Linked DNA regions of Kribbella solani. The protein of the gene in region 1 interacts with the protein of each later gene in a pairwise test. Links are inferred from orthologs where the notes say so. Each region holds a gene or a part of one and is shown on either strand. Other genes may lie near its edges.

Evidence for each region. The genes of interacting proteins can lie anywhere in the genome.
Region 2: the proteins of HDA44_RS27940 (region 1) and ctaD interact in binary tests that used the Escherichia coli proteins (3 or more experiments, as listed by UniProt). The link is inferred for Kribbella solani from one-to-one orthologs.

What each region holds. Positions count from the first base shown.
Region 1 is NZ_JACHNF010000001.1:6,065,076-6,069,460, reverse strand. What follows is about bases 400-3,313. They hold HDA44_RS27940 (pyridoxal phosphate-dependent aminotransferase), read left to right. Parts: upstream 400-1,237; coding sequence 1,238-2,389; downstream 2,390-3,313. Other genes in these bases: HDA44_RS27930 (ArsC/Spx/MgsR family protein), read right to left, coding at 3,227-3,313; HDA44_RS27935 (hypothetical protein), read right to left, coding at 2,515-3,126; HDA44_RS27945 (MarR family winged helix-turn-helix transcriptional regulator), read left to right, coding at 803-1,234; HDA44_RS27950 (DHA2 family efflux MFS transporter permease subunit), read right to left, coding at 400-698. Outside these bases: more of HDA44_RS27950, read right to left, coding at 1-399; more of HDA44_RS27930, read right to left, coding at 3,314-3,577; HDA44_RS27925 (hypothetical protein), read right to left, coding at 3,648-4,103; HDA44_RS27920 (hypothetical protein), read right to left, coding at 4,154-4,385. UniProt on the Escherichia coli protein: Shows aminotransferase activity with methionine and histidine as substrates, and to a lesser extent also with phenylalanine.
Region 2 is NZ_JACHNF010000001.1:2,738,390-2,742,767, reverse strand. Bases 862-3,768 are described here. They hold ctaD (aa3-type cytochrome oxidase subunit I), read left to right. Parts: upstream 862-1,388; coding sequence 1,389-3,149; downstream 3,150-3,768. Other genes in these bases: HDA44_RS12295 (L,D-transpeptidase), read left to right, coding at 3,750-3,768; HDA44_RS12300 (aa3-type cytochrome oxidase subunit IV), read left to right, coding at 3,146-3,541; ctaC (aa3-type cytochrome oxidase subunit II), read left to right, coding at 862-1,362. Also shown: HDA44_RS12315 (cysteine desulfurase family protein), read right to left, coding at 1-383; more of ctaC, read left to right, coding at 574-861; more of HDA44_RS12295, read left to right, coding at 3,769-4,378. UniProt on the Escherichia coli protein: Cytochrome bo(3) ubiquinol oxidase is the terminal enzyme in the aerobic respiratory chain of E.coli that predominates when cells are grown at high aeration.

The sequences.
Region 1 (4,385 bases):
TCCCAGCCGCCCTGATGACCGCCTTCGATCAGGCCGTACGAGACGCCGAGCAGGCCGAGCGTGGACAGGCTGAGGCCGATCGGGTCGAGGCGGCGGCGCTCCGGGCTGCGCGGGTTCGGCAGCACCAGCGCCGCGCCGATCAGGCCGAACGCGACGATCGGCAGGTTGATGGTGAACACCGAACCCCACCAGAAATGGTCGATCAGCAGACCGCCGAGCACCGGGCCGACCGCGACCCCGACGCCGGCCGACGAGCCCCAGACCGCGATCGCGGCGGCTCGGCGTTGCGGCGGGAAGGTCCAGCCGATGATCGCCATCGACGGCGGCATGATCAGCGCGCCGCCGAGGCCCATGGTCGCGCGGGCCAGGATCAGCGCCGTCGGCCCGGTCGCCCAGGCGGCCCAGGCGGAGGCGATCCCGAAGATCAGCAGGCCGAGCATCAGTACGGTCCGGTGGCCGTACCGGTCGCCGAGCGCACCGGCCAGGAACAGGGCGGTGGCGAAGAGCAGCGAGTAGATGCCGATGGCCCATTGCAGCTGGCCGGGCGTGGCGCCGAGGCCGTCGACCGGGTCGGCGAGGCGTTCGAGGGCGATCCCGAGGACGGTCGAGTCGATCCAGATCAGGACGGCCGAGACCACCAGTACGGTCAGAATCCGCCGCTGCCGGCGGGTGTCGGGGATGGGGTCGATCGAGGACACGAAGTCTCCTATGATTGTCAGGAACCTGACGAGAACTCGATCATCATAGATTGACAGGAACCTGTCAATCTCCATTGTGGGTTTTCCCCGGCAGAATGTGTTGCATGGAACCGACTGACGAGACCGGCTGCGTGACGTTCCTGGTCCGGCACGCCTGGCTGAGCATGCGGTCGGCGCTGGCGGCCGCGCTCGACGACCACGGGCTGTCCGTGCAGCAGTACGGGACATTGCTGTGCGTGCGGGAAAGCCCCGGGCTGACCGTCGCCGACATCGGCCGCGTGGTCGGCACCACCCGGCAGTCCGCGAACGAGCTGCTCACCGGGATGGAGCGGGCCGGCCTGGTCGAACGCCGGCCCAACCCGAAGGACCGGCGAACCCAGCAGATCCACCTCACCCCGGGCGGCGAGCGCCGGCTGGCCGAGGCGGCACCGGCGATCCGCAAGGTCGAGAACGAGCTGGAAGCGGCCTTCAGCGCGACCGACCGGGCAACCGCGCGGGCCTGGCTTGCACACATGGTCACGGCAGTCGAGGGTTAGACGATGCACGCACCCGCAGAACGGCTGAACGGTCTGGGCACGACGATCTTCGCCGAGATGTCCGCGCTCGCGCTGGCGACCGGTTCGGTGAACCTCGGCCAGGGCTTCCCGGATCGCGACGGCCCCGACTCCGTACTCGAGGACGCGATCGCGGCGATCCGCTCCGGCGCGAACCAGTACGCCCCGGCGCGCGGCGTACCCGTGCTCCGGCAGGCGGTCGCGGATCATCAGCGGCGGTTCTACGGGCTCTCGTACGACCCGGACACCCAGGTGCTGATCACGACCGGTGCCACCGAGGCGGTCGCGGCGGCACTGCTCGCGTACGTGGAGCCCGGTGACGAGGTGATCGCGCTGGAGCCGTACTACGACTCGTACGCCGCCGGGATCGCGTTCGCGGGCGGGCGCCGGGTTCCGGTGACGCTGCGTGCGCCCTCGTACCGGCTGGAGCTGGACGAGCTGCGCGCCGCGGTCACGCCGCGTACGAAGGTGCTGCTGATCAACTCACCGCACAACCCGACCGGCACCGTACTCACCGACGACGAGCTGCGCGGCGTACGCGATGTCGCGGTCGAGCACGACCTGATCGTGATCACCGACGAGGTGTACGAACACCTGGTGTACGACGGACTGCGGCACCGGCCGCTGGCCACGTACGAGGGAATGGCCGATCGCACCGTGTCGATCAGCAGCGCCGGCAAAACCTTCGCGGTCACCGGCTGGAAGATCGGCTGGGTGACCGGTTCGGCGGCGGTGGTGACGGCGGTGACGACCGCGAAACAGTTCCTCACCTTCACCTCCGGCACGCCCTTCCAGCCCGCCGTCGCCAATGCGCTTGCACTAGGCAACGATTACTTCGACACCCTGCGCGCCGACCTGCAGTCCCGCCGCGACCTCCTCGCCGGAGGCCTCACCGACCTCGGCTTCGAGGTCCACCGCCCCGCCGGCACCTACTTCATCACCACCGACATCCGCCCCCTCGGCCACACCGACGGCATCGACTTCTGCCGCATGCTCCCCGAACGCGCCGGCGTAGTAGCCATCCCCCACCAGGTCTTCTACGACCACACCACCCTAGGCCGCCCCCTCGTCCGCTGGGCCTTCTGCAAACAACCCGCCCTACTCCAAGAAGCCCTGACCCGCCTGCAAAAACTCTGAGCTGTGGATGCTGTCTGACAGCGAGTGACCACCTGTGGCATACTGCAAGTAGCTCGCCGCGCGCTGCCTGGCGAGAAGTGAAGCTGGGATTCCCACCGGAGGATGGGCCCCAGCTTTCGCGCTTTCTAGCGAACTTCGACCTCGTGTTCGGTGAGGATCTCCGACATCGCGAGCTGCCACCGCGGTTCGCCGAGCCGGGACGCCGTCACCGCCCCCGCGACCGCGTCCGGGATCCACAACATCGGCTCATCCCGTGGACGCGCGAAGCCGACCCGGAAACCACGGGGAATCAGACCTTTCCGTCGCGCCGACTCGACCAAGCTCAGATCCCGGCGGTCAGGTGTCGCGGTGCGTGACTCCAGACAGACCTCGCGTACACCGGTCGAACTCAACTCCTGCAGCAACCGCTCCAGACAACACCGCCGGGCACGCTCTTGTTTGGCACGCTGAACCGGCGATCCCGCGACGACGATCACCGACAACTCAAGGGCCGCGATCGCGGCGGCGATCCGATCGCGACGCTTGCCCGACTCATCGACCCAATGCAAGCGGCCGCCTCTGGTCAGCGTGAGAGCACGGACGACGTCCCGCGTCGTGCCTACTGCGGCTGCTTTCGCGACGACGGCGGCCAAGGTGTAGGTGCCGGTCGGGCAGCGTGAGCCGTCGACGATCACCGATTCGTCTACCCAGGCGGAGAGGGTGGGATCGCCGTGGGACAAGCCGGTGGTGATGAACACTCGACGGATTGTCCAGGAAACGCCTGCGGTGGGGTTGTCGTTGTCCACAGGTGTCGTGGGGCAGCCGCGGGCACCGCGGGGCAGGTGCTGGTGCTGGTGGTCAGGGCAGGAAGCGTTTGAGGGTTTGGGGGTCTCGGGCGATGGCGGTGGTTTTGTCGGTGGTGGTGATGATGGGGCGTTGGATGAGGATTGGGTTGTTGACCATGGCCTCGATCCAGGTGGTGCGGTGGGCGGGGTCTCGGGGGGCGGACTTCAGGGGCTGGGCGGCTGGTTCGTTGTGGCGGACGAGGTCCCAGGGGTCGAGGTTGAGGCGGGTCAGGACGTCCTCCAGCTCGGTGGCCGTGGGTGGGTCGTCCAGGTAGCGGCGGACGGTGTACTCGACGCCGGCCTCGTCGAGGGCGCTGGTGGCGGCTCGGCATTTCGAGCAGGCGGGGTTGATCCAGATTTCCAACGTACGTCTCCTGGGTCGACGGCGGGCGGTTGAACCAGCGGCGGTCGGCGGGTCAGCGGCGGGCAGCGGGTCAGCGGTGGTGGAACCAGCGTTTGGTGGGTTGTTGGAGCATCAGGGTCAGTAGGGCTACGTGGATCGCCAGGCCGAGGAGGCCGGCGGGGAAGGACAGTACGCCGCCGGCGATGCCCATCGCGGCGACGGCAATCAGCAGGTACCGGGCCCAGGCGTGGCGTTTGCGGACGTAGATCGCCGGGGCCAGGTAGATCACCGCGCACAGCATCGCGGCCGCGACGGCGACCGGTGCGTTGTCGCGGGAACCGGTGAGTACCTCCGAGATCTGACCGCCGGCGGAGGTGAGCGCGAGCACCGCGAGCAGCAGGCACATCGCGCCGAGGCCCATCGAGATGACCGACGCGATCGTCACCTGCTTGGGCGGCGGCCCCGGGCGCGGTCCGTACGTGTCCGGAACGGCACCGAACAGACCGCTGTACGGCCCCGGCCGCTCGTCACCCGGCTGCTCACTCATTCGACCCGCACGTTCCTTCCAGCCAAACCCCCGCTCTCGATCCTGCCAGATCACCCAAGCGACACGACGGTGATATCGAGGTGCGCGAACGCCAAATCCAGGTCCCCAAGTGCGACCCCCAAACCGGTTTGGGGAGCATTACCCTCCCAAAACGGCAGGTTTACCGCCCCAAACCGGTTTGGGGCGTGGGACGGCGACGGCAGGAAGTGCACTGTCGTACCAGTGGTCCCGTCGGCGGCAACCGGCTCAAGATCAGTCACCGGTACGCCGTACTCGTACCGC
Region 2 (4,378 bases), 3.3 Mb from region 1 along the record:
AACGCCTCCTGATCCACCTGGCCGCGGATGTCCACACCGATCTCCACACCCGCGTCACCGGCGCTGTGCAGTACAGCGGAGTGCTCGACCGCACTGTGCACCACTGTCGTACCGACGCGGCGCCGTGCGGCCGTCAGAGCGGCCAGACCGACCTCGATGGCCGCTGTGCCGGACGTGGTCAGGTACAGCTCGTCAGGACGCACTCCAACGGCCTGAGCAAGCACTGCGCGGGCGTTGTCCAGCAGCAGTCTGGCAGTCCGTCCTTCATGGTGCAGACGGACCGGATCGGCCCAGCCGGAATCCACCGCCGACAGCAACATTTCCCGCGCCGCGGGGTGCATCGGCTCGGCCGACGCGGCGTCCAGATACGCACGCTCACTCACACGGGAAACGCTAAGCCCTACCTATGCGCGGAAGCCGGGAGGGTGTCCAGTAGTGTTTGGTCGTCAGTCTCACTTGGGAAGGGAAAGGCGCCCCGTGGGTTCGAACGGCACGCCCGGAGTGGATGAGCGACCGGCAGGTTCTGCTGGTGCCACACGTCCGGCGAAGCGACGCCTACTGGTCGGTGCGGCAGTGGTGCTCGGCACCCTGTTGCTGACCGGTTGTTCGTCGGCGACCACTGAGCAGTGGAAACGACTCGGTCTGCCCGAGGGTGCATCTGACCGGACCGAGGCGATCAGAAGCCTCTGGATCGGCGCCTGGACGGCCGCACTGATCATCGGTGTGATGGTCTGGGGCCTGATCCTGTTCGTCGTGGTGCGGTACCGCAAGCGGAACGAGGAAGCGCCCCGGCAGGTGCGCTACAACCTGCCGCTGGAGGTGCTCTACACGCTGGCACCGTTCGCGATCATCGGTGTGCTGTTCTTCTACACCGTGGAGCACGGCAACCAGGTGACCAAGATGGACGCCAACCCGCAGCACACCGTGAACGTGGTGGGCCAGCAGTGGCAGTGGACCTTCAACTACAAGGACACCGTCGACGGCAAGCAGGGCGTCTGGGAGACCGGCACCCTGGACAAGCCGGCCACGCTGTGGCTGCCGGTGAACGAGTCGGTGCACTTCGACCTGACCGCGCAGGACGTGATCCACTCCTTCTGGGTGCCGTCGTTCTACTTCAAGCTCGACGTGATCCCGGGCAAGACCAACAAGTTCGAGCTGACCCCGACCAAGACCGGCACCTTCGCCGGCAAGTGCGCTGAGCTCTGCGGCCTGTACCACAGCCGGATGGTCTTCAGCGTCAAGGTGGTCAGCCGCGACGAGTACGACGCACACCTGCGCGAGCTGGCCGCCAAGGGCCAGACCGGCGCGGCAACAGGTGGCGCCGACGCCACGACCATTCTCGGGACCGGGGGTCACAAGTGACCGACTTCGCCGAGCGCACCGGCGCTATCGGTACCACCGCGCTGCCCCGGCGGCGTACCAAGGGCCAGCTGCTGGTCAAGTACCTGACCACGACCGACCACAAGCTGATCGGGCACATGTACCTGGTCACGTCGTTCGTGTTCTTCCTGATCGGCGGCGTGATGGCGCTGCTGATCCGCGCCGAGCTGGCCAAGCCGGGCCTGCAGATCGTGAACGAAGAGGTCTACAACCAGCTCTTCACCATGCACGGCACGATCATGCTGCTGCTGTTCGCGACGCCGCTGTTCGTCGGCTTCGCGAACGAGATCATGCCGATCCAGATCGGTGCCCCGGACGTCGCGTTCCCGCGGCTGAACATGTTCAGCTACTGGCTGTTCCTGTTCGGCGGCACGATCACGATCAGCGGCTTCTTCACTCCGGGCGGCGCGGCCGACTTCGGCTGGTTCGCGTACGCGCCGCTGTCCAACGCGGTCCGCTCACCGGGTGTCGGCGGCGACCTGTGGATCATGGGCCTGTACCTGGCCGGTCTGGGTACGATCCTCGGCGCGGTGAACTTCATCACCACCATCATCACCATGCGCGCGCCCGGCATGACCATGTTCCGGATGCCGATCTTCACCTGGAACATCCTGGTCACGTCGATCCTGGTACTGATCGCGTTCCCGATCCTGGCGGCGGCGCTGCTGGTGCTGGAGGCGGATCGATCACTCGGGGCACACGTCTTCGACGCGGCAAACGGCGGACCCATACTCTGGCAACACCTGTTCTGGTTCTTCGGGCATCCAGAGGTGTACATCATCGCGCTGCCGTTCTTCGGCATCGTCACCGAGATCCTGCCGGTGTTCAGCCGCAAGCCCGTCTTCGGGTACATCGGCCTGGTCAGCGCGACGCTCGGTATCGCGGTCCTTTCGGTGGCGGTGTGGGCGCACCACATGTTCGTCACCGGCGCGGTGAACCTGCCGTTCTTCTCGTTCATGACCTTCCTGATCGCCGTACCGACCGGAGTGAAGTTCTTCAACTGGATCGGCACGATCTGGGGCGGATCGGTGTCGTTCGACACACCGATGCTCTGGTCGGTGGGCTTCCTGACCACCTTCCTCTTCGGCGGTCTGACCGGCGTCATCCTGGCCTCGCCGGCGCTCGACTACCAGCTCTCCGACTCGTACTTCGTGGTGGCGCACTTCCACTACGTCGTCTTCGGTACGGTCGTGTTCGCGATGTTCGCAGGGTTCTACTTCTGGTGGCCGAAGTTCACCGGGCGGATGCTCGACGAGCGGCTCGGCAAACTGCACTTCTGGCTGCTGTTCATCGGCTTCCACACCACGTTCCTGGTCCAGCACTGGCTGGGTGTCGAGGGCATGCCGCGGCGGTACGCCGACTACGGCGCGAACGAAGGCTTCACCACGCTGAACGAGGTTTCCAGCATTGGCGCCTTCATTCTCGGCATGTCGATGCTGCCGTTCTTCTACAACGTCTACAAGTCCCGTAAGTCGCCCAAGGTCGGTGTCGACGACCCGTGGGGCTGGGGCCGTTCGCTGGAGTGGGCGACCAGTTCCCCGCCGCCGCGGCACAACTTCGTGTCGCTGCCGCGGATCCGTTCCGAGTCGCCGGCGTTCGATCTGCACCACGCGGACATCGCCCTGGCGGAGTACCCGGACAACAAGGCCGGCAAGGACAACCTGCTGGACGCGGGTGACGACGCGGGCCGGGTCGACCAGCTGGCCGAGCAGGTCGAGCAGGCTGACGACTCCGGCGATAGCGGGACCGAAGGGAAGGACAAGGCGTGAAGGTCGAAGCCTGGGTCTTCGGGATCCTGAGTGTGTTCCTGCTGGTGGTCACGCCGATCTACTGGCTGATGTCGGAAGATCCGACCGGTACCACCGCGCTGGTGATGACGTTCTTCCTGGCACTGCTGGTGGCGTTCTACCTCAGCGTCACCGCCCGCCGGATGGACGCCCGTCCGGAGGACCGCAAGGAAGCGGAGATCGTCGAAGGGGCCGGTGAGCTCGGCTTCTTCCCGCCACACTCCTGGTGGCCGCTGTGGTGCGCGCTGTCGCTGTCGGTGGTGGTGCTCGGCATCGCCGTCGGCTGGTGGCTGTTCATCGTCGGCTGCGGGGTCGGCATCATCACGCTGAGTGGTTTCATCTTCGAGTACTACCGCGGTGACCACGCGCACTGATTGAGAATCGTACGAAAAGCGCCGTCCGGGAACGAACCGGGCGGCGCTTTCGTGCGTCTTAGAGGATGTCTGAGAGGCGTAGCCGGTGCGATCGTTATGGTCCGTACCGGTTACCTGGTGATGCGATGCTGAGAAATGTCGCCGCGGCACGTTACCCTTACCGCGGTTTGACTAAACAGGGGAGAGCTGGGGAATGGTAAGCGGTTCGGTGAGGAAGCACGGCCTGGCCGTGGCCGGCATTTGCGTGCTGCTGGTGGCCGGGACGGCCTGCAGTGACACGAAGGCCGGCAGCGGTGGCAACGGCCAGTCGACGCCGGGTGCGTCGAGCTCGCAGAGCAGCACCCCGGGTGCCTCGAACACGCCAGGCGCGTCGACCACCCCGTCGGAGTCCGCCGCGGCGGCGATCTCGGTGGTGCCGGCCAAGGGCGCGACCGCGGTGCAGCCGGACAAGCCGGTCACCGTGAGCACGACGGCGGGCAAGCTCAACGACGTGACGCTGAAGGACGACGACGGCGACAAGGTCACCGGCAGCTTCAACACCGACAAGACCCAGTGGACCTCCGCCGCGCTGCTCAAGCCGAACGCGACGTACACGGTCAGTGGTTCCGCGGAGGGTACGGACGGCGCGAGCGTACCGATCAGCTCGACCTTCAAGACGCTGAAGGCGACGAAGAGCCTGAAGGCATCGGTGGTCCCGCTGAACGGGGAGACCGTCGGCGTCGCGCTGCCGATCCAGATCTACTGGAACAACCCGGTCAAGGACCGTGCCGCGGTCGAGAAGCAGCTGTCCGTGAAGACCTCGGTCCCGGTCGACGGCAGCTGGCACTGGGTGAACAG